DNA from 2 places in the Thomasclavelia ramosa DSM 1402 genome. Region 2 is predicted to be linked to the other one. Evidence: predicted binding sites of a transcription regulator. Region 2 holds the regulator's gene; the other holds the start of a gene.
The links. The regulator HrcA, encoded in region 2, represses chaperone genes, less so after heat shock. The targets are predictions, from matches to a motif close to TTTTAGCACTNNNNNNNNNNNAGTGCTAAAA.

Region 1: a site for HrcA is predicted at 10,505-10,535, ahead of EYR00_RS11555 (GroES family chaperonin). Genes of this name have one in related genera too.

The regions. Positions count from the first base shown of each region.
Region 1 covers NZ_CP036346.1:2,389,813-2,405,313, reverse strand. Annotated here, with positions in the region: gene EYR00_RS11610 (PTS transporter subunit EIIC) at 279-1,640, shown strand; gene EYR00_RS11605 (ribulose-phosphate 3-epimerase) at 1,664-2,314, shown strand; gene EYR00_RS11600 (DUF7916 family protein) at 2,316-3,251, shown strand; gene EYR00_RS11595 (PTS sugar transporter subunit IIA) at 3,261-3,752, shown strand; gene rpiB (ribose 5-phosphate isomerase B) at 3,756-4,208, shown strand; gene EYR00_RS11585 (DUF4867 family protein) at 4,210-4,857, shown strand; gene EYR00_RS11580 (alpha-glucoside-specific PTS transporter subunit IIBC) at 5,037-6,626, shown strand; gene EYR00_RS11575 (6-phospho-alpha-glucosidase) at 6,643-7,971, shown strand; gene EYR00_RS11570 (hypothetical protein) at 7,987-8,478, shown strand; gene EYR00_RS11565 (PTS sugar transporter subunit IIA) at 8,491-8,979, shown strand; gene EYR00_RS11560 (MATE family efflux transporter) at 9,092-10,426, shown strand; gene EYR00_RS11555 (GroES family chaperonin) at 10,549-10,809, shown strand; gene groL (chaperonin GroEL) at 10,823-12,439, shown strand; gene EYR00_RS11545 (NAD(+) synthase) at 12,482-14,386, opposite strand; gene EYR00_RS11540 (hypothetical protein) at 14,468-14,626, opposite strand; gene EYR00_RS11535 (MFS transporter) at 14,665-15,501, opposite strand, start outside.
Region 2 covers NZ_CP036346.1:1,922,220-1,937,720, reverse strand. Annotated here, with positions in the region: gene ruvB (Holliday junction branch migration DNA helicase RuvB) at 1-474, shown strand, start outside; gene EYR00_RS09385 (ComEA family DNA-binding protein) at 509-967, shown strand; gene EYR00_RS09380 (ComEC/Rec2 family competence protein) at 958-2,964, shown strand; gene holA (DNA polymerase III subunit delta) at 3,000-3,947, shown strand; gene EYR00_RS09370 (L-serine ammonia-lyase, iron-sulfur-dependent, subunit alpha) at 3,956-5,170, shown strand; gene hemW (radical SAM family heme chaperone HemW) at 5,160-6,254, shown strand; gene EYR00_RS09360 (flavin reductase) at 6,375-6,998, shown strand; gene hrcA (heat-inducible transcriptional repressor HrcA) at 7,185-8,225, shown strand; gene grpE (nucleotide exchange factor GrpE) at 8,228-8,779, shown strand; gene dnaK (molecular chaperone DnaK) at 8,797-10,614, shown strand; gene dnaJ (molecular chaperone DnaJ) at 10,675-11,799, shown strand; gene EYR00_RS09335 (YhjD/YihY/BrkB family envelope integrity protein) at 11,789-12,652, opposite strand; gene EYR00_RS09330 (glycoside hydrolase family 1 protein) at 12,744-14,102, opposite strand; gene rpmB (50S ribosomal protein L28) at 14,302-14,487, opposite strand; gene EYR00_RS09320 (Asp23/Gls24 family envelope stress response protein) at 14,716-15,072, shown strand; gene EYR00_RS09315 (DAK2 domain-containing protein) at 15,085-15,501, shown strand, end outside.

The DNA.
Region 1 (15,501 bases), 470 kb from region 2:
TGCTTGTTAAGATTATATAAATTATACATGAATAGGCTATGAATGTAAATATTAGCAGGTTTTATTAATTTTTACGTAAACGTTTACGTAAAAATGTTGACATTTACCTATTTGTATGGTATTTTTAATCTAGGTAAACGTTTACGTAAAGTGATGGCGCCGTTATTTTTTTACCAGTTAGGTTAAACGTTTACGCAAATAAATGCAAGAAAATTGCATCTAAACTATAAGAGAGGAAAATAGTAGAATAGAGATCATTCTGGCTAAGGAAAGGGTTTATGGATTTTAATAAGATGGCAGCTCAAATTATTGAGCATATCGGTGGTAAAGCAAATATTGCTTCTTTAACTCATTGTGCAACACGGTTAAGATTTAAATTAAAAGATCAAGGAAAAGCTTCAAAAGACAAAGTTGTTAAAATTGAGGGAGTTATTAATGTAGTAGAGAGCGGGGGACAATTCCAGGTTATAATCGGTAATGAGGTTGCCCAAGCTTTTGATGCAATCGAAGCATTGACAGGGATTTCAGGAAAAGAAATTGATGTAGTGGAAAAAGATGATTTAAAGGTAAAAGGAAAATTTATTGATCAAGTAATTGAATTAGTTACAGGAATTTTTACTCCAATTTTACCGGCATTGATTGGAGCCGGGATGATTAGGGCTTTATTGATGTTTGCTACTAGCATTTTAGGAATGTCTGCTGAAAGTGGTTTATACATTGTTTTAAATGAAGTATATAATGCAGTATATTCGTTTTTACCAATTTATTTAGCTTATACGTCAGCTAAAAAATTTAAATGTAATCCATATATTGCAGTAGCAATTAGTTTGGCTTTAGTGAGTCCAACGATTCAAGGATTGGTTCAAGGTGAAACAGGGATGAAAATGTTTGGGTTTGATGTATTATTCCCAGCTCAAGGTTATGGTTCTTCTGTTGTTCCAATTATTGTAACAATATATTTCATGTCAAAATTAGAAAAATTGTGTACTAAATATATTCATGCAGTAGCTCGAAATGTTTTAACGCCATTAATTACTTTATTGATTACAGTGCCATTAATGTTTATGATCATTGGTCCAGTAACAAGTTATTTACAATCATTTATCGGTGAAGGCTATACATGGATCTATAATTTAAATCCAACTATTTGTGGAATTCTTTTAGGTGGATTATGGCAGGTATTAGTAGTTTTTGGTTTACATTGGGGAATTGTTCCACTTGGACAAATAAATTTAGCAATGTATGGAAGAAATACTATCAATGCCGTGACTGGTCCAAGTAACTGGGCACAAGCAGGTGCAGCTTTAGGTGTTGCTTTAAAATCAAAAAATTCACAAATTCGACAAAATGCAATGTCAGCAGCAGTAACTGGATTCTTCTCAATTACAGAACCGGCTATTTACGGGGTCAATTTGAAATATAAAAAGCCTTTCTATATTGCAGTTGGATGTGCAGCAGTTTCTGGTGGGATTGCTGGATTTGTTAATGCTGCAGCTTTAGCGGGGGGACCAGTTGGAGTTTTATCATTCCCATTATTTTTTGGTGAAGGATTTGTAGGATTTTGTATTGCAATGGTATTTGCATTTGTCGCTTCAGCTGTTTTGACTTATCTATTTGGATACGATCGCAGTAATGATTAAGAAACATTTAGGGGAGAAAAAATATGAAAAAACTATTATGTCCATCAATGATGTGTGCTAATTTTGGTAATCTTGAAAATGAAATAAGAAAATTAGAGGAAAGTGGAATTGATATTTTTCACCTTGATGTAATGGATGGGAGTTTTGTTCCAAATTTTGGAATGGGACTGCAAGATATTGAATATATTTGCAAAACAGCAAATAAACCTTGTGATGTTCATCTGATGGTAGTAAATCCTGGGGCATATGTAAAAAAATTTGCACAATTAGGGGTAAAGATTATATATGTCCATCCTGAAAGTGATGTGCATATAACTAGAACTTTGCAAATGATCAAAGATGCTGGAGCGCAAGCTGGAATCGTAGTAAATCCTGGGACATCTTATGAAAGTGTAAAAGAAACATTATCGCTTGTCGATTATGTGATGGTAATGAGTGTTAATCCAGGTTTTGCTGGTCAAAAGTATTTAAATTTTGTTGATGATAAATTTAAACAATTTTGTGCCAAAAAAGAAGAATTTGGCTATAAAGTGATGATTGATGGGGCATGTTCGCCGGAGCGGATTGCTATGCTGTCAAGTATTGGGGTAGAAGGTTTTATCTTAGGAACGAGTGCTTTATTTGGTAAAGAGAAGAGTTATCAAGAAATAATTAAAGAATTGAGAGGACTATAAAATGAGCGATGTAATTAGACTAATTAGTGCTTCAGGCAGTGATTTTGAAAAAATGACACCGATGGAATTGAAAGAATCAATTTTTAAATCAGAAGGGCGGGTAATCATGGGACAGCATTTATTATTTGCTGGTGAAGGATTAGTTAGAGGAATAACTAATTCTGAGGTGATGTTTGCTTTTGGTGCTGATATGGTTATGCTTAATACAATGGATTTAGATAATATGGAAAATAATAAAGGACTTCAAGGATTATCTTACCAAACCTTAAGGCAACGTTGTAAAAGGCCACTTGGGATTTATTTAGGTTGTCCCAAAGCGGGATTTGAAGACGGTGGTAAAAAAGCTTTATATCGCCGTGAAGGAATGCTTTGTACACCTGAACATGTTCAAAAATGTGTTGACATGGGAGTTGATTTTATTGTTTTGGGTGGTAATCCTGGTAGTGGAACTTCAATTAATGACGTAATTGCTTGTACTAAATGGATCAAGGAAAAGTATGGTGATCAATTATTCGTCTTTGCTGGAAAATGGGAAGATGGTATAAACGAAAAGGTGCTCGGAGATCCTCTGGCTAATCGAGATGCTAAAGAGATAATTAAAGAATTGATTGATGCGGGAGCTGATTGTATTGATTTACCAGCCCCAGGAAGTAGAGCAGGCATCAGTGTCACGATGATTCGGGAACTAGTTGAATACATTCATAGTTATAAACCAGGCACTCTGGCAATGAGCTTTTTGAATAGTTCAGTTGAAGGGGCTGACCCAGATACGGTACGCTTGATTGCGTTAAAGATGAAAGAAACTGGTGCTGATATTCATGCTATTGGTGATGGTGGCTTTTCGGGATGTACTTCACCAGAGAATATTCACCAATTGAGTATTTCAATTAAAGGGCGACCTTATACATATTTTAGAATGGCAAGTGTTAATAAATAGGTGAAAATAATGGGATTATTTAATAAATGGAAGAAAAAAGTAGAAGTTGAACCATATCGTATTAGTGCACCAGTAGCTGGAAAAGTAATTGATATCAAAGATACAAATGATCAAGTATTTAATAGTGAAGCATTGGGAAAAGGAGTAGGCATCATAGCATCAGAGAAACAAATAACTGCCCCAATCGGTGGTCAAATTGTAAGTTTTTTTCCTACAAAACATGCGGTTGGAATTAAGACGGATAAAGGTGTAGAATTATTGATTCATGTTGGAATTGATACTGTTGAATTAAACGGTAAACATTTTATCTCAATGAAGAAACAAGGTGATACGGTTGTACGTGGCGATATTTTACTAAAGGTTGATTTTGATGCAATTAGAGAAGCTGGTTACGATCCAACAGTCTTGATGGTAGTGACAAATACTGCTCAATATGCACAAATCAAATGTAATTTAGGAAATAAAAGTAATAATGATATTATTATTGAGATAGAGGAGTAGAAAATGAAAATTGGAATTGGAAATGATCATGTTGCAGTTGAATATAAAAATGTGATCAGAGAGTATATTGAAGCAAAATATGGCTATGAAGTAATCAATTATGGTACTGATAGCAGTGAAAGATTTAATTATCCAGTTTCTGGTGAAGCGGTCGCTAATGCAGTTGTAAATGGTGAGGTTGATAAAGGTATCGTAATCTGCGGAACAGGCGTAGGAATTTCTTTGGCTGCCAACAAAGTAAATGGAATTCGCTGTGTGACATGTAGTGAGCCATATTCAGCCAAATTATCAAGAGAGCATAATAATACTAATATGCTGGCTTTTGGCGCACGAGTAGTAGGAATTGAACTTGCAAAAATGATTGTTGATGCCTGGTTAACTGGTGAGTATGAAGGTGGGCGTCATCAAGTTAGAATTGATATGCTCAAAGATATTGAAGTGAGGCAATGTAAGTAAGATGTCATTAGAAATAATTCAAACTTTAAATCCTGAATATACAATCAAAAGTATTACTGACGAAGCTTTTAGAACTTATGGTAAGGTTATTGATAATAATATTGATGAAGCAATTGAATTTTGTATAGACTTTGTTCAGGCAGCTAAACAAGATAACTTTTATCTTCCTAGCGTTTTAGAAGTAGAACAATTGTCTTCGATTATTGAGCTGTCACATCGTGTTTATGGTTATTTAGAAATAATTGCAGGTATTGTCGCCGGTGATAATGTTGAATTAAGTGGAATTGAATATCATCAAGGAAGTGAAACAATTATTGCAGTCACTGATTATATTTTAGTAGTTGGGCATATATGGGATATGCAAGATGACACATATAATAGTTCTAAATGTGAACTTTTCTATGTTCCGAAAGGTACGATCGTTGAATGTTATAGTGCTACTTTACATTACACTCCTATAGCGGTTAGTAAAGAAGGCTTTATAACTATTTGTTTATTATTAAAAGGAACTGGCGATATTTTAGAAAAGCGTAAAAAGATTTTAAAGAAGAAAAATAAATGGTTTATTGCTCATCAGGATAACCTAGAAAAGATTGCCTCAGGGGATTATCCGGGTTTATTAGGCAGAAAAATCATAATTGATCATTAAGCAAGATTTTTATAATCTTGCTTCTTTTTTATTTGTGAAATTTCACGTTAAAATGTGATAATGGGCTATTATCTTAACATCGGTACAAACAGCCTTCAAAATATTGTAAGCGCTTTTAATTATTGTTAAGATAGGCATATAGGGACCTATACATTAGAAAAGTGAGGAGAGTTTAGAATATGATGCAAAAAATTCAAAGATTTGGTGGGGCGATGTTTACACCAGTCTTGTTATTTGCTTTTTCAGGAATTGTCATCGGTGTTTGTACAGTATTCCAAAGTGATGTCATCATGGGAAGTATTGCAGCATCGGACACTACTTGGTTTAAAGTATGGTATGTTGTAAAAGAAGCAGCATGGACAATCTTTAGACAAGTCAACTTATTATTTGTTATTTCGTTACCAATTGGTCTAGCTAAAAAACAAAATGCTAGAGCATGTATGGAATCATTTGTTTTATATTGTACCTTTAATTATGCATTAGCAGCACTATTAAGCAATTGGGGTTCATTTGTAGGAATTGATTACGCAATTGAAGCTGGTAGTGGTACAGGTCTTGCTAGTGTAGCAAGTATTAAAACGTTAGATACTGGAATGGTTGGTGCATTGATTGTTGCTGGTGTTGCAGTATGGTTGCATAACCGTTATTTCGATACAAAACTGCCTGAATGGTTAGGAGTATTTAGAGGTTCTTCGTTTGTGGCGATGATTGGTTTTCCTGTAATGATTGGATTAGCAGTTATTTTCTTCTTTATTTGGCCACAAGTTCAACATGGAATTGCTGGTGTTCAAACATTTATTATTAGCAGTGGCGCCTTAGGGGTATGGGTGTATACTTTCTTAGAAAGAATTCTGATTCCAACAGGATTACACCATTTTATTTATATGCCGTTTATGTATGATTCAGTTGCAATTGAAGGCGGAATCAAAACTGCTTGGGTAGCAGCAATGCCAGAAATCGCTAAATCAACAGCTTCATTAAGAACATTGTTCCCAGCTGGTGGTTATGCATTATATGGTTTCTCTAAAATGTTCGCTCCACTAGGTATTAGTGCGGCATTCTATGCAACAGCAAAAGAAAACAAGAAAAAAGAAGTATTAGGATTAATGATTCCGGTTACTTTAACAGCAATGTTTGCAGGGATTACAGAACCAATTGAATTTACATTCTTGTTTATTGCGCCGGTAATGTTTGCAGTGCATTCTGTTTTGGCAGCATCATTAGCAACAGCACAATATTTAATTGGAATTAGTGGTGACTTTGGAAGTGGAATTATTTCTAATGCGGCCTTGAACTGGATTCCACTTGGATCAGCACATTGGCAACAATATTTATTATCAGTTGTAATTGGTCTAGTTTTCTCAGGAATTTGGTTTATTGTATTTAAATTTATCATTGAAAAATTTGATTTTAAAACACCTGGTCGTGAAGACGATGATGAAGAAGTTAAGTTGGTTTCAAAAGCTGAATATAAAGCTTCTAAAGAGGATACAAGCAATGATCCAACTGGAAATATTGAAGTTAAAGGTGGCGATGCTGGTAAAGCAGCAGCTTTCTTAGCGGCATTAGGTGGTAAAGATAATATAGAATCAGTTACAAACTGTGCAACTCGCTTAAGAGTATCAGTTAAAGATGAAACATTAGTACAACCGGTTGGAGTCTTTAAAAAGGCTGGTGCTCATGGTTTAGTTGCTAAAGGTAAAGCGTTCCAGGTTATCGTTGGATTAACAGTACCTTATGTAAGAGAAGAATTTGAAAAGTTATTATAAAAAGGGGAGAAGAAGAATGAAAAAACAATCATCTATTTGTATTGCTGGCGGTGGAAGTACTTTCACCCCAGGAATTGTTCTAATGCTTATGGAAAATCAAGAACGTTTTCCAATTCGTCAAATTAAATTATATGATAATAATGCAGAGCGACAAAATAAATTAGCTGAAGCATTAGGAATTTTAATGAAAGAAAGATATCCAGAAGTTGCCTTTTCTTGGACAACTGATCCAGAAACGGCATTTACGGATATTGATTTTTGTATGGCACATATTCGTGTTGGTTTATACGCAATGCGTGAACTAGATGAAAAAATCCCATTAAAACATGGTGTTGTTGGTCAAGAAACATGTGGACCTGGTGGTTTAGCATATGGAATGCGTTCAATTGGTGGTGTTTTAGAAATTTTGGATTATATGGAAAAGTATTCTCCTAATGCCTGGATGTTGAATTATTCAAATCCAGCTGCTATCGTAGCTGAAGCAACTAGAAGATTACGACCAAATTCTAAAATTATTAATATTTGTGATATGCCAATTGGAATTGAAAGAAATTTTGCTACTATTTTAGGCTTAGAATCACGTAAAGATATGATTGTAAGATATTATGGTTTAAATCACTTTGGCTGGTGGACATCAATTACTGATAAAGAAGGTAATGATTTAATGCCAAAAATTAAAGAACATTGTCGTCAATTTGGTTATGCTGTTGATACTGAAGATTTTCAACATCGCGATCAATCTTGGATTGATACTTATACTAAAGTTAAAGATGTATATGCGGTTGATCCTGATACATTACCAAATACTTATTTAAAATATTATTTATATCCAGATTATGTAGTTGAACATTCAAATAAAGAATATACACGTGCTAATGAAGTTATGGATGGACGAGAAAAAAGAGTATTTGGGGCAGCTGCTGATATTGTAGCGAAACAAACTGCTAAAGATTGTGGATTTAGTACGGATACACATGCTGCTTATATCGTCGATTTAGCTTGTGCAATTGCTTTTAATACAAAAGAAAGAATGTTGTTGATTGTTCCTAACGATGGTGCAATAATTAACTTTGATCCAACAGCAATGGTTGAAATTCCATGTATCGTTGGTAATGAAGGTGCTGAACCATTAAAAATGGGAGAAATTCCACAATTCCAAAAAGGTTTGATGGAACAACAAGTATCAGTTGAAAAATTATGTGTTGAAGCTTGGATCGAAGGAAGTTATCAAAAAATGTGGCAAGCTTTAACATTATCAAAAACAGTACCAAGTGCTAAGGTAGCAAAAGAAATTTTAGATGATTTAATTGAAGCAAATAAAGGATATTGGCCAGAATTAAAATAATAGGAGGAAGTGAAAATGGTGTACGGAAAACTACAATCAATATTTAAATTTTTTAAAGGAATGAGTGCCTTGGATATTGTAAAATATCTATTTGTGGGTATTCCTATCTTGATTCTTGGATTCTTGTATTTATTTATGGCCCAAGGGGATATTGAAAAGATGTTTAATGAACCTTTGATTGTGGGACAATTATTACTCGTTCTAGCAATGCCATTTTGTTATCTTGCAATGCGCAATATCTGTCAAGATCTTAAAGATCGAAAAAAACGTGATGGATTATTAATTCCGTTATGGATCTTAATTGTCTATCAAGTTAGTTCATTTAATATGATTTGTAGTTTTCTCATCATTTATGGTACTTTCCAAGAGTATGGTAAAGGAATGTTTGCAATAAAAAAATTCACTATAAATAATAGTACTAAAGCGATGTTAGTGGGATTGATTCCGCTTGGTATGTTGTACGGATTAGTTTTATTTGTTAAAATTAGATTAGGAATACTATTCTAGGAGGAATCAGGAATGTTAAATTTGTTTAAGAAAAAAAGTAAATCAGTAGAAGTATTAGCACCACTAACCGGGACGACACTTTCAATTGAAGAAGTGCCAGATCCTGTCTTTTCAGAAAAAATGATGGGGGAAGGAATTGCCATCAAGCCTACTACAGATACAGTTGTAGCGCCGTTTAAGGGGACAGTTAAAATGTTAATGCCTAATTCTGGACATGCAGTTGGTCTGTTGAGTGAGGATGGTCTAGAAATATTGATCCATGTGGGGATGGATACAGTTTCGTTAGAAGGGGAAGGATTTGAAGTTTTAACAGAAGTTGAAGCTAAAGTAGAGTCGGGTGATCCATTAATAAAATTCGATGAAGCATTTTTGAAATCAAAAGAGATGGATACTCTTACAATGGTTGTTGTAACTAATCCTGGTGATTTTCAACCGGAGCAGTTCTTAACAAATAAAGAGGTTAAAGCGGCTAACGATCCGATCATGGTTTATAAAAAATAATAGAAAAGTATTATTGGTTAAAAACTGATCATCATTTGGTGATCAGTTTTTTAGTTAGCTATTTTAATCATTAGTGTACTGGAGTATACTGTAGATATTTGGAGGGAAAATAATGGAAGGGAAAAATGGTTTAATGACACATGGCAATATTGCAAAACAGCTGATCGTGTTTGCGATACCATTATTGGTTGGAAATTTATTTCAACAGCTGTATAATACAGTCGATAGTATCGTTGTAGGTAATTTTATTGGTGATCAAGCTTTAGCAGCAGTAAATTCCAGTGGACCAATTATTGATATGCTGGTTAGTTTTTTTATGGGGTTATCATTAGGTGCCGGTGTTTTAATTTCTAATTATTTTGGAGCTCAAGATTGTCAGGGAGTTAAAGAAGGTGTTCATACAGCAATGGCTTTAGCGCTTGTTTCAAGTCTTATCACAACAATAGTCGGAGTGATTTTCACCCCAATAATCTTAAAATGGGTAAGAGTTGATTCATCCGTAATTGGGCAGAGCATTATTTATTTACGGATTTATTTTTTAGGAGTAATTGGTTTAATTATTTATAACATGATTAGTGGAATCTTAAGAGCGGTTGGTGATTCTAAATATCCATTATATTTTTTAGTTGTTTCATCGATTGTAAATATTATTTTAGATTTGGTATTTGTTGTAATTTTTAAGATGGGAATTGCTGGGGTGGCGATTGCTACTACGATTGCTCAGATCACTAGCGCATTATTATCAATTTATATTTTAGTGAGATCTAAAGAAATGTATAAACTAGAATTGCAGCAGATTCATTTTTATCCCGATATTTTAAAAAAGACAGCTAAGATTGGAATGCCTAGTGCAATGCAAAATGCGGTAGTTTCTTTTTCAAATATTATTATGCAGTCAAATATTAATGTGTTTGGTGCTTATGCGATGGCTGGAACAGGTTCATATACTAAAATCGATGGATTTGCTATCTTACCGGTTTTAAGTTTTGCAATGGCATTAACAACTTTTGTTGGACAAAATAAGGGTGCACAAGAATATGAAAGAATAAAAAAAGGGGCACGTATTGGAACTTTGATCAGCTGTGGGATCATTTTGACACTGACAATCATTATTGTTTTTACAACCCCGTATTTATTAAGAATTTTTTCATCAAATTCCCAAGTAATTGAATATGGACGAACGATGATGTTATGTATTGCTCCAGGCTATTTATTTTTAACTCTATCCCAATGTATTTGTGGTGTTTTGCGGGGTGTTGGAAGAACCAATATTCCAATGTTTGTTCTAATTGGGTGCTGGTGTATTTTTAGAGTAATCTGGGTTACAGTAACAACTAACATTTTCCATAACATTGTTTTTGTAAATTTAGGCTGGCCAGTTTCTTGGATTTTTAGTTCGCTTGTATTAGGCATATATTATTATAAAGCTAACTGGTTATATGACTAGGTTCTTCTTTTTTGAAGAATCTTTTTTTGTAAAAAATTAGCACTTGTATTGACAAAGTGCTAGAAAAGGATATAATAATTTTAGCACTTAGGAATGGCTAGTGCTAAAAAGGAGTGATTAAAATGATTAAGCCATTACATGATAATGTTATTTTGAAAAAAGATGAAGTAGAAAATAAAACATCTAGCGGAATTATTTTAACAACCGAAACAAAAAAGATTCCCAGTGTAGCAACAGTTGTTGCTTTAGGTCCTGATTGTAAATCCGAAATTAAAGAAAATAGTAAAGTTGTTTACAAAGAATATTCAGGAACTAATATTAAAATTGACGAAGTAGATTATATTGTCATCGAAGAAAAAGATATTTTAGCTTATATTGCTTAGGAGGTAATTAGAAATGGCAAAAGAAGTTAGATTTTCAAGTGACGCCCGCAAGTCAATGTTAAAAGGAGTAAATACTCTTGCAGACGCTGTATGTATTACGTTAGGTCCTAAGGGGCGAAATGTTGTGTTAGAAAAAAGTTATGGTTCACCATTGATTACTAATGATGGTGTTAGTATTGCTAAAGAAATTGAATTAGAAGATAAATTTGAAAATATGGGAGCAAAATTAGTATATGAAGTAGCTAATAATACTAATGATGTTGCTGGTGATGGAACAACAACAGCAACTATTCTTGCTCGTAATATGATCAATAGCGGGATGAAAGCCGTTGATAAAGGATGTAATCCTGTTCTAATGCGTGAAGGTATTGAATATGCGAGCAAAGAGGTAGCAAAAACTATTTTGAAGAATTCACGTAAAGTTGAAACTAGTGGAGATGTTGCTAGTGTTGCAACGATTTCGGCTGGTAGTAAAGAAATTGGAGATTTAATTGCTGAAGCGATGGATAAGGTTGGTCGTGATGGGATTATTAATGTTGATGAAAGTAATGGATTTGATAATGAATTAGAAATCAGTGAAGGAATGCAGTATGATAAAGGATATGTTTCGCCATACATGGTTTCTGATCGTGAAAAAATGCAAGTCGAATTAGAAAATCCATATGTTTTAGTAACTAATCATAAAATTAATAATTTACAAGAAATTTTACCAGTACTTGAACAAGTTTTAAAGACAAACAAACCATTATTATTGATTGCTGAAGATTATGAAAATGAAGTAATTTCAACTTTAGTTTTAAATAAATTACGTGGTACTTTCAATGTTGTTGCAACTAAGGCTCCTGGTTTTGGTGATAATCAAAAAGAAATGCTGCAAGATATTGCTGCATTAACAGGTGCAAAACTTTATAATAAAGACTTAAATATGAAGTTGGAAGAACTTCAATTAGAAGAACTTGGTACTATTAAAAAAGTTATTGTGACTAAAGATAATACTACTATGATCAGTGGTAATGAAGAAAATCCTGAGTTAAAGGCACGAATTGAAGAAATAAAAACAAGAGTTGCTAGCAGTACTAGTGATTATGATAAAAAACAATTCCAAGAACGCCTTGGTAAGTTAACAAATGGGGTTGCAACAATTAAAGTTGGAGCGACTACTGAAAGTGAATTAAAAGAAAAGAAATTACGTATTGAAGATGCTTTAAATGCTACTAAAGCAGCAGTTGCAGAAGGTATTGTAATTGGTGGTGGAGCAGCATTAGTTGAAGCTTATAAAGAATTAAAACCAGTGCTTAAAAATGATAATGTTGATGTTCAAAAAGGTATTAATATCGTGATGGAAGCATTATTATCACCAATTTGTCAAATTGCTGAAAATGCTGGATATAACAGCGAAGATATTGTTGATATGCAAAAATCTGCAGCTAAAAATCAAGGATTTGATGCCAAAAATGGTGAATGGGTTGATATGTTTGATAAAGGAATTATTGATCCGACTAAAGTTACTCGTAGTGCATTATTAAATGCTGCAAGTATCTCAGCTTTATTTATTACAACTGAAGCTGGTGTTGCAGAAATTAAGTCTGAAACACCAGAGGCTCCAATGATGCCAAATCAAATGTATTAATAAAAAAGGTTTTGTATTGATTTTAAATACAAAACCTTTTTGTTATATTTTTTCGATTTCATCGATCCAGTTACTTACGTTTGCATCACTTGGCATTCGCCAGTCACCACGAGGAGAGAGAGAGACACTTCCAACTTTAGGACCATCTGGGATACAGCTACGTTTAAATTGTTGGCTAAAGAAACGCCAATAAAATTTAGTTAGCCATTTCTTAATAGTTTTTTTGTCGTATTTATCTTTAAAAGCTAGTTTAGTTTTACGATATAGTTTACGTGGTTCATCACCAAAACGGACCATATGATAAATAAAGAAATCATGCAGCTCATATGGACCTACGATATCTTCAGTTTTTTGAACGATCTGATCATTTTCTTGAGGTAATAACTCTGGTGAAACAGGTGTATCTAGTATATCTTTTAAGATTGTTTCTAATTTTTCTCCATGATACAAACTAGCTATGTAATCAACTAAATAACGAACTAAGGTTTTAGGAACAGAGACATTTACTGCATACATTGACATATGATCGCCATTGTATGTTGACCAGCCTAAAGCAACTTCTGATAAATCTCCAGTTCCAATCACAAGACCACCAACTTGATTAGCTTTATTCATGAGAATTTCTGTTCTTGTTCTTGCTTGAACATTTTCATAAGTAACATCATGAATATTTTCATCTTGTTCAATATCTCTAAATTGAATACGGACAGATTCTGTAATATCAACTTCAATACTTGTTACAGCTAATTCTTCCATTAATCCTAAGGCATTGTTTTTAGTCCTTGAAGTAGTTCCAAAACAAGGCATTGTAATTGCAATAATATCTTTTGTATCATAATTTAGCTTTTTGAAGGCCATCGTACATACTAATAAGGCTAAGGTAGAATCTAACCCCCCCGAAATACCAATAACGACTTTTTTGATTCCGGTGGCTTTTAAGCGTTGCATTAAACCTCTTGTTTGGATATCAAATACCTCTTTACAGCGTTTAGCCCGTAAGTCTCGATTACTAGGGACAAATGGGTGGGGATCATAATAATATGTGGTATTTAAATCGATATTTGTTGAATCAAAATAAATAGTTTCATAATTATGATATGATTTAAAAGTTGTCATTTTTCGACGTTCACTTGATAATTTCTTTAAATCGAGATCACCATAGATCAGTTCACTGTCAAAACCTCGGCTCTCTTTGATCATTGTTCCATTTTCACTAATAATGTGATGCCCACTAAAAACAACATCTGTGGTACTTTCGCCATTACCGGCATTACAATAAACATAGCCACAAACTAAACGAGCTGATTGAGAACTTACTAGTAAACGACGATAATCGCTTTTTGTTGTAATTTCATTGCTGGCAGAAGGATTTAAAATTAAATTAGCACCATTTAAAGCCAGTTTAGTACTTGGGGCATCTGGTAACCAAAGATCTTCACAAATTTCAACTCCAAATTTAAAATCTGAATTAGTTGTTGAAGCAAAAACATAGTGAGTTCCAAAAGGTATCTTTTGACCATTAAAGTTTGTCAGTGTATTTTCTTTTGGGGCTTGTTCAAAACGACGAGCTTCATAAAATTCCTGATAATTAGGAATATGTGTTTTAGGGACTAAGGCAAGCAGCGCCCCTTGATGAATTACTGCAGCTACATTATAAAGACTATTTAAATGTTGATAAGGTAAACCGACAATGGTGATTAAATCTTTATTATTTGTTGCAGTGATAATTGTTTGCAGTTGCTGTTTAGCCTCATTTAATAAGCGATCTTGATTGAAAAGATCTTCACAAGTATATCCGGTTAAACAAAGCTCGGGTAGAACTAAAACTCTAGCATCATTATGATAAGCTTCATTAATTAAGTTACAAATATTTTCACTATTATTTTTTACGTTAGCAATACTAGTTTCAAAAGAACCAGCAGCGACACGGATGTATCCATCTTTCATTATATCTCCTCCAATGACTATATTGTACACTGATAAATGTTTCTAAACAAGCTGAAAAAAGTAATCTAATTATTGACTAGATTACTTTTTTAAAACCATGACCTTTTCATTTTTTAAATCAAGTTCGTCGGTGAATTGGAAGCCGCGCATTTGATATAAAGAAGTGGCAGCTTCTAATTGTAAAACGATTTTGCGATTTTGTTCATCTACTTTTTTATGATTGTCAAAATTTTCCACCATATTTATAATATTAATAATTATTGCATTTCATGATTAGATTATTCAACTTTTTTAGTAAACTTGAATTTAAAACATAAGATCAAAGCAATTGTAATTGAAGAAGCAAAAATTAGATACATAATGGTATAGCCATTATTTCCTGGGAAAATATCTAAAACTCGACCTCCAATGATTTGAAAAATCAAAGCTGAAAAGCCTTTGGCTAACATCGATGAAATACCATAGGCACTATTGACATATTGTTCATCAACTAAATCTAATATAATTCTTACAGCAACAAGAATAAAAACAATTGTTGTTAGACCTTGAAAAAAGAAAACAGACATAATCAAATATGGTGCTGGACAAGTTGAATACCAGACAAAGCGAATGATAGATAAAACACAGGCAAATATCATTAAAGCTTTATATGAAATCTTTTTCATATAACGATCTGAAAATAAGACAGCAGGGATCTCTGATAAGGTACTAAATAACAGAGTCGTTCCTACAATCGTAGTAGTCCCTCCTAAACCTTTGATTACTAATGGGAGGTAAACCATTTGGGCAGAACTTGGGCCTTGAAAAAGAATATAGATTAACATAAAAATTTTAAAAGGTTTGTTGTGCCATAAATGTTTTAAAACTTCTTTAGTTGTTACTTTGGCTGCTTTACCAACGATAAGCGGTTTAGCATCGTGCATCATATAAAAAGAAAACAACATGAGCAATAGACCAGCTGCAAAAATATAGAAGTTTGCAGTTGGTGAAATATAGTCATAAACAATACCGCTTACCTGAGCAGCAATAGCATAAAGAATAGATCCCCAAACTCTGATTGCTCCAAATGGATATGGTGAGGCAGTAGCTAAACGATCTGTTAAGGCGGTAATTCC
Region 2 (15,501 bases):
ATTTCTAAACTGGAATATTACGATGAAACGGATTTAAAAACGATTATTGATCGGACCAGTCGTGTCTACTCAATGCCAATGGATGATGACGCTAAATCGGCTTTGGCGATGCGTTCCCGCGGAACACCGCGTATTGCTAATCGATTATTTAGACGGGTTCGAGATTTTGCACAGTTCAACGGTGAAGAAATTATCAGTAAAGAGCGGACGATTGAGGCTTTAGATCGTCTTAAAGTAGATCAATTAGGACTAGATGATGTGGATCATAAATACTTGTTAGGAATCATTCATCGCTTTAAGGGGGGACCGGTAGGTCTGGAATCTCTGGCAGCTTCAATTGGAGAAGAACCACAAACATTAGAAGATGTCTACGAACCTTATCTTCTTCAAATCGGTTTGATAAAGAGAACTCCTCGCGGTCGTGTTGCAACGAGTGAAGCATATAAACATTTAAATATAAATATTGATGAATAAGGCTGTTTTTACAGTCTTTTTTTGTGGAGGTATTGTGAAAAAACATGAAATTATTGGTTTGTTAATTATTTTAATTATCTCAACTGTTTATTCATTTACATTGCCTGAAACATCATTAAATGAAATTGAATCAGATCCACAAGTAAAAATAATTGTTGAAGGTAAGTATAATGAAACTTTAGTATTTAATTCTTCACCAACAATCGAAGATGTATTTAAAGCATTAAATACTGATAATGTTTATGGATTTGATCAAAAAACTGTTTTGGATAGCCAAACAGTTTTTTATATCCCTATAAATAAAAATTTAATTTCTTTAAATCATGCATCAAAAGAACAATTGATGACGATTAAGGGAATTGGGCCAAAAACTGCAGATAAAATTATTGATTATCGTAATGAACACCCATTTGCTACCATCGAAGAGATAAAAGAAGTATCAGGGATAGGAGAAAAAACTTATTTGCGAATAAGGGAGTTATTATGTCTTTAAGATATCATTTGATTTACTATGCGGTAGCATGTTTGTTAGGTGTTTTGGTCATGTTGATTCATCCAGTTTTTTTAGTGCTCTTAATTATTTATGCGTTCTTTATAATTCGTCATTTTGGGTGGGGGCGACTTGTAACGATAGGGCTGGTTATGATTTTCTTTTTAGTGTTTATTAGGTGGCCTCAGCCGACCGATGAACCAATTATAAGCGGGTATATAATTAGTAGGGATGAAAAGAGCATTGTATTGAAAACAACAAAAACAAAGATCAAAGTATATGGTGAGTTTATTGGCTATGAAGTTGGTGATGAATTAGAAATTGAGGTTAATTATTTTGAAATTAGTCGTGCAACAAACGATAACGCATTTGATTATCGTAACTATTTGTATAGTCAAGGGATTACTAATAATGCATCTTTACTACGCCTTATAAATAGTCAAAAACATAATACGCTTTTTCAAAAACTTCAAAAACGAATAGACGGTAAAGAGCTAGTTAATAGTTATGCAAGCATGTTTATTTTGGGAATAAGAGATGAAATGATCAATGATTATTATCATCAATTAACAGAGTTGTCGATTGTTCATTTGTTTGCTTTGTCAGGACTACATATTCATATATTAAGAAGGTTGATTAAAAAAGTATTAATTTTTTTATTACCGGAATATTTAATTAATTACCTCAGTCTAATTATAATTGGTGTGTATATGTATATTATTCCATATAATATTTCTTTTATGCGGGCGTATTTAGTAATGCTTTTGATGACTTTGTTTAAAAAGTATCTAAATCAATTAGACTGCTTTAGTCTTGTTGCTATGTTTTTTGTATTTATGAATCCATATATTATTTATAATTTATCTTTTGTTTTTTCCTATTTTATGTATTTAATAATTATTTTGATTAATCATCATAGGTACCTGAATGAGATAGTTTATGGAGCTAGCGTACCAATCGTTATTTCGATTCAATATCGAATTAATATACTGTCATTGTTTTTAGGGATTATTTTAACACCACTGATTTCAGTGTTATATCAACTGCTATGGTTATATGTGATTTTTGGTAATTTCTTTAAACCGGTTATTAGTCTAGTAATTGAAGTTCTAGATAATATTGTTGTTTTTAGTACGGACTTCTCTTTTTTTATTAATTTTTCTAAACCATCTTTATTTTTTATTTTAGGATATTACTATATTTATTTTAAATTAATAGTCAAAATAAATATTAAACAGCGAATTCACCGTGAGATTCTATTACTGCTAAGTTTAGTGATCATGTTTTATTTTAAACCATACTATCAGACTTTTGGTCAAGTGGTTATGATTGATGTAGGTCAAGGTGATTGTTTTTTTATTCAACAGCCTTATAATCAAGGAAATATTTTAATCGATACTGGGGGATTGCGAAATAAAGATCTAGCTGCTTTAACATTAGTACCATATTTACGTTCGGTAGGAGTGTTTAAATTAGATCATGTTTTTATTTCTCATGATGATTTTGATCATAGTGGAGCTTATCAGTCACTTGCGGATCAAATTGAAATTGGACATACTATTACATCATACCAAGATAAATTTAAAATTGGGCAGGTAGAAATTGAGATACTGAAAACACCTGAATCAACAGATAATAATGATAGTTCGTTAGTTTTGTTGGTAACGATCAATAAGTTGAAATATTTATTTACAGGGGATATATCCAATGCAGTAGAACGACAGTTGATCAACGATTATCCAGAGCTTAAAATTGATGTATTAAAGGTTTCCCACCATGGCAGTAATACGGGGACTAGTGCAGCTTTTTTAAATGCAATAAAACCTAAAATTGCCCTAATTAGCTGTGGTAAAGATAATTATTATGGTCATCCCCATGATGATGTAATTACCCGCTTAAATGATTATGGAGTAAAGGTTTATCGTAGTGATGAAATGGGCATGGTGAAGATTGTTTATTATGGTGATGATAATTATATTTTCAATGACTTTAATGATTAAATAGTCTATAATTATTACTGTTGGAGGAACGATAAATGATATTTGTAATATATGGTGAAGAAAGTTTTTTGATGGAACAAAAATTACAGTCTTTAAAAAAAGAATATGATTGTAATGAGGATAATATGAATATTTCAACATATCGGGCTAATGAAGATAGTTTAGAAGAAGTTTATGAAGATTTGATCACACCTCCTTTTTTAACCGACAAGAAAATGGTTGTGTTGAAAAACCCTTATTTTTTAACGACAAAGAAAGTAAAAAAAGATAATAATGAGTTAGAGTATTTTGAAAAATGTTTAATTAATAGTGAAGAAGTAATATTTGTAATTTATCATGTTGGTAAAGATTTTGATGAGCGTAAAAAAATTGTTAAAAATTTACGTAAACAAGCACAATTTTTTGAAATAGATAAAGTTAATCATTATAAGCTATCAGACAGTACACGTCAAGCAATCAGACGTCGAGATGCAACGATCGATGATGATGCATTAGAATTATTATTGAGTCGTTTAGGAGATAGTTTGAATAATGTTGCTCTTGAGGTGGAAAAACTATGTTTGTACAGCAAACATATTACATATGATATTGTTGATGAATTGGTAAGTAAGCCGTTGGATGAAAATGTTTTTGCATTAACTAGTGCGATTCTTCAAAAAGATCGAAGAAAAATGTTTTCGATTTATCATGATCTAATGATTTTAAATGAGGAACCAATTAAGTTGATTGTTCTTATAGCGGGTCAAATGCGGCTAATTTACCAAGTTAAATTATTGGATCGTAAAGGTTATAATGATAAAGAAATTGGAAAAATACTGGGAGTTAATCCTTACCGATTAAAATATGTTCGTCAAGAAGGAAAAGATTTTGATTTAAATGAATTATTGCAATGTTTAGATGATTTATCACGTCTTGATGTAGAAATCAAAACAGGTAAAATGGATAAAAAAATGGGTTTAGAATTATTTATGGTAAGAATTTAGGAGGTATTATGGAATCATTAAGAGAGTTATATAAAATTGGGGTTGGACCATCTTCGTCCCATACGATGGGACCACAAAGAGCGGCATTAAAGGTTAAGGAAACCTATCCTCAGGCTACACATTTTGAAGTATATCTACATGGCTCGTTAGCATTGACAGGGAAAGGCCATTTAACAGATTACATTATTGAAGAAACTTTAGGTAAAGATAGTGTTAAGATACACTTTGTTAATACAGCATTACCTAAACATCCAAATGGGATGATTTTTGAAATATATCGGGAAAATCAATTGCTTGATAAAATTACAGTTTATTCAGTAGGTGGTGGAGCTTTAATGTATGATGATAGTTCTTTGCAACCTTCTAAGCAAGTATATCCGCATGGTAATTTAACGGAAATTTTAGAATATTGTGATCGTAAAGGAATCAATTTATATGATTATACAATCGAGTATGAAGATGAGCATTTTAAAGCTTATTTATTTGAAGTACTAAATGCAATGTTTGCTTGTGTTGAAGCTGGATTATCAACAACGGGAGTTATTCCAGGAAAACTGGGATTGAAAAGAGTTGCTAAATCAATGTATCAACAAGCAATCAACACACGTCGTAGTGGAGAACGAGATCGCTTATTAGTTAGTAGTTATGCTTATGCGGTTAGTGAAGAAAATGCCAGTGGACATCGTATTGTTACTGCACCGACATGTGGAGCTAGCGGAGTTTTACCAGCAGTCTTATATTATTGTTACAAACAATTAGAAATTCCTCGAAAAGAGATTATAAAAGCATTAGCAGTAGCTGGAATATTTGGCAATGTTATTAAAACAAATGCAACTATTTCTGGCGCTGATGGTGGTTGTCAGGCAGAAATCGGAAGTGCTTGTGCAATGGCAGCGGCTGCTTATGGCTGGATTTTAGAACTTAATAATAATCTGATTCAATATGCTGGTGAAATGGGCTTAGAACATAATCTTGGTTTAACATGTGATCCTGTAGGCGGCTATGTTCAAATTCCTTGTATTGAGCGTAATGGTTTTGGTGCACTTAGAGCAATGGATGCGGCGATGTATGCTAAGCAGCTGGGTTACTTGAGAAAAAATAAAGTTTCTTTTGATGCGGTTGTTCGGGTGATGAAAGAAACAGGAAAAGATTTAAATAGTGCGTATAAGGAAACTTCTTTAGGTGGTTTGGCTAAAGAATTTGGTTTTGAAAATGAAGACTAATTCATTATATCTGCATATTCCTTTTTGTGAACAAATTTGTGCATATTGTGACTTTTGTAAAGTTTTTTATAACGAACATCAAGCCGATGATTATTTGGCGGTTTTAAAACATGAACTTCAAGCTTTAAATATTACAGAGCCGCTAAAGACTATATATATTGGTGGTGGAACACCGAGCAGTTTAAATGATGAACAATTAGAATGGCTGATGGATATTATTAAACCATACATAAGTAGTGAGACTAAAGAGGTGTCCATAGAAGTTAATCCAGAAAGTATCGATTATTATAAATTAGATATTTTAAAAAGAGGTGGTGTTAGCCGTTTAAGTATCGGGGTTGAAACATTTAATGATATCCTTTTAAAAAAGATTAATCGCCAGCATACGACTATACAAGTTGAGCGGATTATCGATTATGCACGCAAAATTGGTTTTAATAATATTTCAATTGATCTTATGTATGGTTTGCCTAATCAAACGATTACGGATATAAAAAATGATTTAGCTAAGGTTAGACAGTTACCGATCGAGCATATTTCTTACTACTCACTAATTTTAGAAGATCATACTGTCTTGAAAAATCTAAATTATCAACCGCTTGATGAAGAAGTGGAATCGAAAATCACTCAATTGATAGAGGAATCTTTAGAACAAATAGGTTTCCATAAATATGAAATCAGTAACTTTGCGAAAACTGGATATGAGTCACTTCATAACCTAGCTTATTGGCAGTATGATAACTATTATGGAATTGGGGTAGGAGCCAGTGGAAAAATTGATGATTGCTTAATAGAACATAATCGTAATTTAAATGCTTATTTACGTCGTCAAAATACAATCACAAAGATGATTAATTCTAAAGAAGAAACGATGTTTAACCATTTAATGATGTCATTACGTTTGGTGAAAGGCTTAGATTTAAAAGAATTTGAAAAGAGATATGGTCTTAGAGCAGTTGATGTTTATCAAACTGCTATTGATAAACATTTGAAGATGAAAACGTTAGTAATTGAAAATGATTATTTACATGCAACTAGTGAATCAATTAAGTTATTAAATGAAATCTTAATAGATTTTTTATAAACGGGGATAATTAGATGAGTTATCGTATAGTGAACGGTTAAATCTTCTAAATTGGGTTTACAATAGGAAATAAAAGATGTATAATCAAATAGTAATCATTACTAATAAGGAGGTTGGGATATGAACAATAAAGCATTTTTTAAGTTAAGTTATGGGTTGTATGTTGTATCTAGCAGTTGTGATGGTAAGGATAGTGCTTGTATTGCTAACACTTTTGTACAGGTTACTTCAGAGCCGGCACGAGTTTGTATTACGCTGAATAAAAATAATTATACTACATCGTTAATTGAAAATAGTTGTGTTTATAACGTTGGGGTATTACTTGATGATATTGATATGGATGTTATCAGAAGATTTGGTTTTCAGTCTGGTAAAGATGTTAACAAATTTGATGGGATTGATTATGAAGTTGATTGTCAAAATATTAAACAAATCACCGAAGGAATAGCTGCTTCATTTAGTGTTAAAGTTATTTCAATGACAGATGTTGGAACACATATTATGTTTGTTGGCGATGTTATTGATTGTAAAGTGATTAATGAAGGTGAAGTATTAACTTATGCAAATTATCATAATAAGAAAAATGGAACAACACCTAAAAATGCTTCTAGTTATCAAGCAGATACTTCAAAACATGGTTGGAGATGTACTGTTTGTGGATTTATTTTAGAAGCAGATGAATTGCCTGAAGATTTTATTTGTCCAGTTTGTAAACAACCGTCAAGTGTTTTTGAAAAAATTTAACAGCCTTAGGGCTGTTTTTTTTGTGATTTTATCAAGGAATTAGATTGATTATAGAGTTGTTTTAAATAGAAATCGGATTTATAATTCTTTTTTTATTTTTTAGCACAAAGGTGTTGACAGTGCTAATTATTGATGTATAATGTATTTAGCACAAAGGAAAGATGAGTGCTAAGGGTGGTGAAACTGATGCTTACAGCGAGGCAACTATTAGTATTTAAATGTATTGTTGATGAGTTTATTGAAACGGCTGAACCAGTTGGGTCAAAAGCTTTGATGACAAAATATCAATTGCCTTATTCAAGTGCAACCATTCGTAATGAGATGAGTTTTCTTGAAGAGTATGGTTATTTAGAAAAAACTCATACATCTTCCGGACGAGTTCCTTCGGTTGAAGGATATCGATTCTATGTTGATAATCTTGCAAAGCGGGATCTAGATGAAGGGATTAAAAACCAAGTAGCGCAAATTTTTAGCGATCGTCATCGTGGTTTGAATGAAATTATTCATGAAAGTTGTGAGATGTTAAGTGAACTAACGCATCTAACATCGGTAGTCTTGGGACCAGATTCTAGCGAAGATACTTTGCAGCAAATCAATATTGTTCCTTTGAATGATAACCGAGTTACTGCGATTATTATTACGAATCAAGGCTATGTTGAAAACAAGGTGTTTGATTTAAACCGTAATCATAAAATTGATGATTTGGTGAGTTGTGTTGCAGTGATGAATGATTTATTGATAGGGACACCGATTGATCAGGTAGCATTTCGTTTAGAACGTGATGTAAAACCGGTGTTATCAGCTAAAATCAAGGAGCATGAGGAATTATTTAATGCTTTTCTTGAAGCTTTTGTTCGATTTGCTTCGAGCAATGTATATTTTTCAGGAAAAGAAAATATGTTATACCAGCCTGAGTATAATGATGTAAATAAATTGAGAAGAATCGTTAGTGCATTTGAAAACTCTCAAGTATGGAATGCCTTACAACCTTTATCTGATGAAGAAGGAGTAACGGTAAGAATTGGTTCTGATTCACCGATTAATGAAATTGAGGATGTATCGGTCATCTCAGCTTCATTTAGAACAGGAGAGAGAACCAAGGGATCTATTTCAGTAATTGGGCCAACAAGAATGCCTTATGAAAAAGTAGTTTCCTTAGTAGAGTATATTTCAAGGAATATTGAAGAGGCGTTCTTTGACGAATCAGATGATTCAAACGATGAATAGAGGTGAATGTAGTGGCTAAGGAAAAAGAAACAGTAGTAGATGAAGAATCTACAGAAAAGACTGCAGAAGAAACAGTTGAAACAAAAGAAGATGAAATTACAGTTGAAGATCAACTTAAGAATTTAGAAGATGAAGTAAATACTTGGAAAACTGATTATTATAAAGTGTTTGCTGATATGGAAAATCTTAAGAAGAGATTACAGAACGAACATGCTAATGCAATGAAATTTATGATGCAATCATTTATTGAAGAATTATTACCTGTTGTAGATAATTTTGAAAGATCGTTAGCTGTAGTTGATCCTAGTGATGAAATTAAAAACTTTTTGAAGGGTTATGAAATGATTTATAACCAACTGATGGAAGTATTAAAGTCACAAGGTGTTGAAGTAATTAAAACTGAGGGTGAAGAGTTTGATCCAAACTTCCATCAAGCAGTTATGACCGTAAAAGATGATAACTTTAAAACAAATATGATTGTTGAAGAGTTACAAAAAGGATATAAGTTAAAAGATCGCGTTATTCGTGCATCTTTAGTAAAAGTAAGTGAATAAATAGGAGGAATTTAATTATGGGTAAAATTATTGGTATTGACTTAGGTACAACAAATTCATGTGTCAGTGTTATGGAAAACGGTGAAGTTAAAGTAATCGCTAATCCAGAAGGAAACAGAACAACTCCTTCAGTAGTATCATTTAAAAATGGAGAGATTATCGTTGGTGAAGCTGCTAAACGTCAAGCAGTAACTAATCCAGATACAATTATGTCAGTTAAACGTCATATGGGTACTGATCATAAAGAACATGCAAATGGTAAAGACTATACACCACAAGAAATTTCAGCAATGATCTTACAAAACTTAAAAGCAACAGCTGAAGCATATTTAGGTGAAACTGTAACACAAGCAGTTATTACAGTTCCTGCATACTTTAACGATGCACAACGTCAAGCTACTAAAGATGCTGGTAAAATTGCTGGTTTAGAAGTAGAACGTATTATCAATGAACCAACTGCTGCTGCTTTAGCGTTTGGATTAGATAAATTAGATCAAGAACAAAAAGTATTAGTATATGACTTAGGTGGAGGTACATTTGACGTTTCTATCTTAGACTTAGCTGATGGAACTTTTGAAGTATTAGCTACTGCTGGGGATAATAAACTTGGTGGTGATGATTTTGATGAAAAAATCATGAATTGGGTTGTTGAAGAATTCAAAAAAGATCAAGGTGTTGATTTATCAAATGATAAAATGGCAATGCAACGTGTTAAAGAAGCTGCTGAAAAAGCTAAAAAAGACTTATCAGGAACTATGCAAACACAAATTTCATTACCATTCATCTCAGCTGGTGCAGCGGGGCCTTTACACTTAGAATTAACATTAACTAGAGCAAAATTTGATGAATTAACTCGTGATTTAGTTTTAAGAACTGAAACTCCTGTACGTCAAGCATTGAAAGATGCTGGTATGGACCCAACTGAAATTCATCAAGTATTATTAGTAGGAGGTTCTACTCGTATTCCTGCTGTTCAAGAATCAGTTAAAAAATTATTAGGAAAAGATCCAAATAAATCTGTTAACCCTGATGAAGTAGTATCTATGGGTGCTGCAATTCAAGGTGGGGTTATTGCTGGTGATGTTAAAGATGTATTATTACTAGATGTTACTCCATTATCATTAGGTATTGAGACTATGGGTGGTGTAATGACAGTATTAATTGAAAGAAATACAACTATTCCAACAACTAAATCTCAAGTATTCTCAACTGCTGCTGATAATCAACCTGCTGTAGATATCAACGTTTTACAAGGTGAAAGATCAATGGCTAAAGATAATAAACAATTAGGTTTATTTAAATTAGACGGTATTGAACCAGCTCCACGTGGTGTACCTCAAATCGAAGTAACTTTCAGCATTGACGTTAATGGTATCGTAAATGTTAAAGCTAAAGATTTAAAATCTCAAAAAGAACAATCTATCGTTATTCAAAACTCAACTGGTTTAAGTGATGAAGAAATTGATAGAATGGTTAAAGAAGCTGAAGCTAATAAAGCTGAAGATGAACAAAAACGTAAAGATATCGAAACAAGAAATAAAGCTGAACAAATGATTAATGAAATCGATAAAGCTTTAGCAGAACAAGGTGACAAAATTGATGCTACTCAAAAAGAATCTGCTGAAAAATTAAAAGATGAGTTAAAGGCAGCTTTAGATAACAACGATATGGCTACATTAGAAGCTAAAATGTCTGAATTAGAACAAATGGCACAACAAATGGCTTCATATGCATATCAACAACAAGGTGGAGCAGGAGCTAGTGATGCAAATGCTGGTACAGCAAATGCACAAGATGATAATGTTGTTGATGCAGATTTCGAAGAAAAGAACTAATCATTTAAAGCCAAGGCTTTGCCGCCTTGGTTTTAAATAGTATAAAAAGAGGGTGAAAATATGGCTGATAAAAGAGATTATTATGAAGTCTTAGGTGTAAGTAAACAGGCTTCAGCCGATGAGATCAAACGAGCTTATCGTAAAAAAGCAAAACAATATCATCCTGATGTCAACAAAGAGCCTGGTGCTGAAGAAAAGTTCAAAGAAGTCCAAGAAGCTTATGAAGTATTATCAGATGCTAATAAAAAAGCCACTTATGACCGCTTTGGTCATGCTGCATTTGAGCAAGGTGCTGGTAATGGTGGTGCTGGTGGTTTTGGTGGATTTGGATTTGAAGATGTTGATTTAGGAGATATTTTTGGATCTTTCTTTGGTGGTGGCGGAAGATCACGTCAAAGAAATACAGGACCACGTCGTGGTGATGATCGCTTAATGCGTTTAAATATCAGTTTCATGGAAGCAGTAAATGGTGTAAAGAAAGATATTAAAGTTACTTATGATGCACCATGTACTCATTGTAACGGTAGTGGGGCTAAAAATCCTAATGATGTCCAAACGTGTTCACGCTGTGGTGGACGTGGAACTGTTCAACAGCAGCAAAGTTCACCATTTGGGACATTTGTAACTGAAACTACTTGTCCTGACTGTAATGGAACTGGAAAAGTTGTTAAAGAGAAATGTCCACATTGTCATGGACGTGGATATGAAACTAAGACAGTGACAGTACAATTAGATATACCAGCTGGTATTAATTCTAATCAACAATTGCGCGTAGCTGGCAAAGGTGGACGAGGAGCAAATGGTGGACCTAATGGAGATTTATTTGTAGAAATTCAAGTAGGAAGTCACGAACATTTTAAACGTGAAGGGCGAAATATTCATATTACTATTCCTGTTTCTAATGTAGATGCTACATTAGGATGTGAAGTTGATGTTCCAACTGTTCAAGGGGATGTTACAGTAAAAATTCCTGCTGGAACACAATCAGGAACAATACTGCGTCTAAAGGGTAAGGGCGTTAAAGATCTTCGTAGTACTAATTATGGTGATGAAATGGTTAGAATCGAAGTTAAGATTCCGACTAAACTTTCATCTGAAGAAAAAGAATTATATACTAAATTATCAAAACTTTCAAAGAAGAAAGAATCAATTTTTGATGCATTTAAACGTCAATTTAAAAAATAAAAACGAAGGAAAAATATTCTTCGTTTTTTATTTTTTTAAGAATGATTATTTTTTTCATTTCAATGATTAATCTTTTCATATGAGCTTCAAACATGATATACATGCCAATAAAAATTGTTTCAGCAATCAGAGAAAAAGATATCATAATAACTACAACAGAAGCCAATGGACCGTATACGCTAGTATAATCTGCTATGCTAAAATAAAATTCAAGAGCAGATAATAAAATTAACATCAGTATACTTGAACAAAAGGCTCCTTTTACAATGTCAAAAATGTGAACATGAACATCTGGAATAATCTTATATAATAAAAATAAAATAATAAAAAAAACTAAAAATAAATATAAATCACCAAGTACTAAAATATCTTTAAAATTAATAAAATAATTAATTAGAGGGATGATTGTTAATATGGATATTATTAGTAATAATAAAACGAAAACAGCAATCGTTTTTAAAAGCATTAATAATTGTTCAATAATTATATTCCTTTGATGTGCAGAAGGAAATAAGTTTTTTGAAATTCCATAAAGCTGGTTGATTCCTCGACTAACAACAAATAATGAGATAAATAAGATAATTATTGATGATAAAGTAATATGACTTGATTTTAAGGATGCAATTATTATGTTAGAAAATTCAGGAGTTAAGTAGTTTTTTAGTAATTGTTCTAAGGTGCCAAGATCAACATTTAATATGGAGGCAAAGAAGGCAAACAGTGAACAAATCGGTATGATTGACATGATTAAATAGTAAGCAAAGCATAAACCAGCATTTTTATTAACTTTATAGCGGTAGTCGAGGACCCGATTATTAATACGATAATATAATCTTTGAATTAGTTTTTTCATTTCTATCACCTACTTTTTATTGTACCTTACTTTTTATTTAGATGTATAGATATTAAAACAAAAAAATTAGCCAAAACGGCTAATTTTTAGATTAATCATTTTTTATATCGTCACCATTGGTAGAAATAACTTTTTTATACCAATAAAAACTTTTCTTTTTATAACGTTTCATATCTTTTAAGTCTTTATCATCCCGATTAACATAAATAGTACCATAGCGTTTAGACATCTCTCCTTGAGAACTCAAAATGTCAATTGGTCCCCACATTAAATATCCACGACAGTCAACACCTTCATTAATTGCTAATGCGATTTGCTCAAGATGATCTTTCATGTAATCAATTCTTGTATCATCGATAACGGTTTCATTTTCTAAAATATCACGCATTCCAAAGCCGTTTTCAACGACCATAATCGGTAAACGATATTTCGCATAAATATCCCTTAAACCAATACGTAAACCAAGGGGATCGATTTGCCAACCCCATTCACTAGCTTTTAAATATGGATTGGTAGCTGCTTTTGCATTACCGTTCATTTCAATGCTTAGTTTGCCATGTGAAGCTACTGTTGAAAAATAATAACTTAATGATAGCCAGTCAACCTTATTCTTTTTGAGCAACTCTAAATCTCCATCTAGCATTTTTGGCAGATTATTTTCATTTTTCATTTTTGCCATCATGTAACTTGAATACTCCCCGTACGTAAACATATCAAAATACATGTCTGTAAGTGCCATTTGATTTCGAGATTCTAGCTCGTCAAGAGGATTACAAGTGGCGGCATAAGCAGGAATATATATTACCATTCCTAAGACTTTAGCATCAGCGATAGTATGAACTTTTTCAACAACTTTAGCATGAGCAACAAAAGTATTGTGAACCAGCTGATTAATAAATGTTTGTTCGTCAATGTCTTTTGGACAAACGGCACCATAAGCTACCTTACTGCTGCCTGGTAAAGCAATTGCATTTTGTTCGTTAAATGAAATCCATTTTTTTACACGATCACCATAACGGTCAATCATTTTATTAGCATAGGTAACAAACATATCTACTACTTCCCGTGAATAAAATCCGTTATATTTATTCATTAGCAATTGGGGCATTTCGAAGTGATATAATGAGCACATTGGCTCCATTCCATGCCGAATCATTGAATCAATAAAATCATCATAGAATTGCATACTTTCTTCACTAAAGTTAATACCATCTGGGCATACTCTTGACCAGTCAATTGAGAAACGATAACTGGTGAAGCCCATTTCTTCAAATAATGAAAAATCGTCATCATAACGATGATAGCTATCAATTCCGTCTTTAAAATCACTATGTTCTGGTTTAGGGAAGAGATCACACACTGCAGGACTTTTACCACCTGCGTTATAAGCACCTTCGCTCTGGTGAGCGGTTACAGCACCACCCCATAGAAAATCTTTTGGAAATGTCATTTAATTATCCTCCTAATTTATATAGTATTATCATATTAGGAAATAATTGAGGTGTAAATACATTGGCCTTGTTTATTAATATAGTTTCATTGAATAAGAAAATAATGTAAATTTAATGAAAAAAAGTTTCAAAAAAACCAATCATAGAATAACTATAATTGGATAAAATAAAAATAGTACCGCAGTACTATTTATATTATTAAGCTGATTTTCTCAAAGTTCTTAATTCTCTAGCAGAAATTCTTACAGTCGTAGGTTTACCATCTACTAAAATAGTAGCTTTTTGTAAATTAACATTCCATTTTCTTCTACTTGAGTTTAATGCATGAGAACGTGTATTTCCAGACATAGGTCCTTTACCACTGATTTGACATTTTCTTGACATAGGTTCTCCTCCTCTTCATTAGTAGTGTTTTAACGTACTTGCATATAGTATCATTTTTAGTTTTAAATTGCAATTATTTTTTGAAAAATTATTACATTTTTTTTGCTTGAATTTTTTTATGGTTTGTTACAATAATTTCTGACTGCAATATAATTGTCAAGAACGAATTTTTAAGATATAATTAGTTATTGATGAATACAATTCAATTGTATACGAGGAGGTATATAAATGATTGAAAAAAATAATAATATGGGAACTGTTAACATTTCTTTAGATGTTGTTGCTACAATTGCTGGCGGTGCTGCAATTGAATGTTATGGCGTTGTTGGAATGGCAAGTCAAAAAAAATTAAAAGATGGTTATTATGATTTGTTACGTAAAGAAAATTATTCTAAGGGAATCGTTGCTCGAGATGGTGAAACTGGTTTAATTTTAGATCTATATGTTTTATTAGGATATGGAATTAAAATGACGGAAGTATTACGTGAAGTCCAAAAGAAAGTTAAATATGTAGTTGAGTCTACTTTAGATGTAAATGTCGAATCAGTGAATGTATATGTTCAAGGTGTTCGAGGAATAGAGTAGAGGAGATAGAAGATGAAAGTTGTAACTGGAAAATTATTTAAAGAGATGGTTTTATGTGGCGCAAATACGTTGCATAATAATCATCCTGAAATTGATGCATTAAATGTCTTTCCTGTACCTGATGGTGATACTGGAACAAATATGTCTTTGACATTTTCTGCTGGTGCTAAAGAAATTGAGGGAATGGATTCAAATAATATTGGAGAAATTTCAAAAAAATTATCTAAGGGACTTTTAATGGGAGCTCGAGGAAATTCTGGAGTTATCTTATCACAAATTTTTAGAGGGGTTTCAATGGCACTTCAAGGTCATGAAGAAGCTGACGCAGTACTTTGGGCTCAAGCACTAGAAAGTGGTGCAAAAGTTGCTTATAAAGCTGTTATGCGTCCTGTTGAAGGAACTATTTTAACAGTGATTAGAGAATCGAGT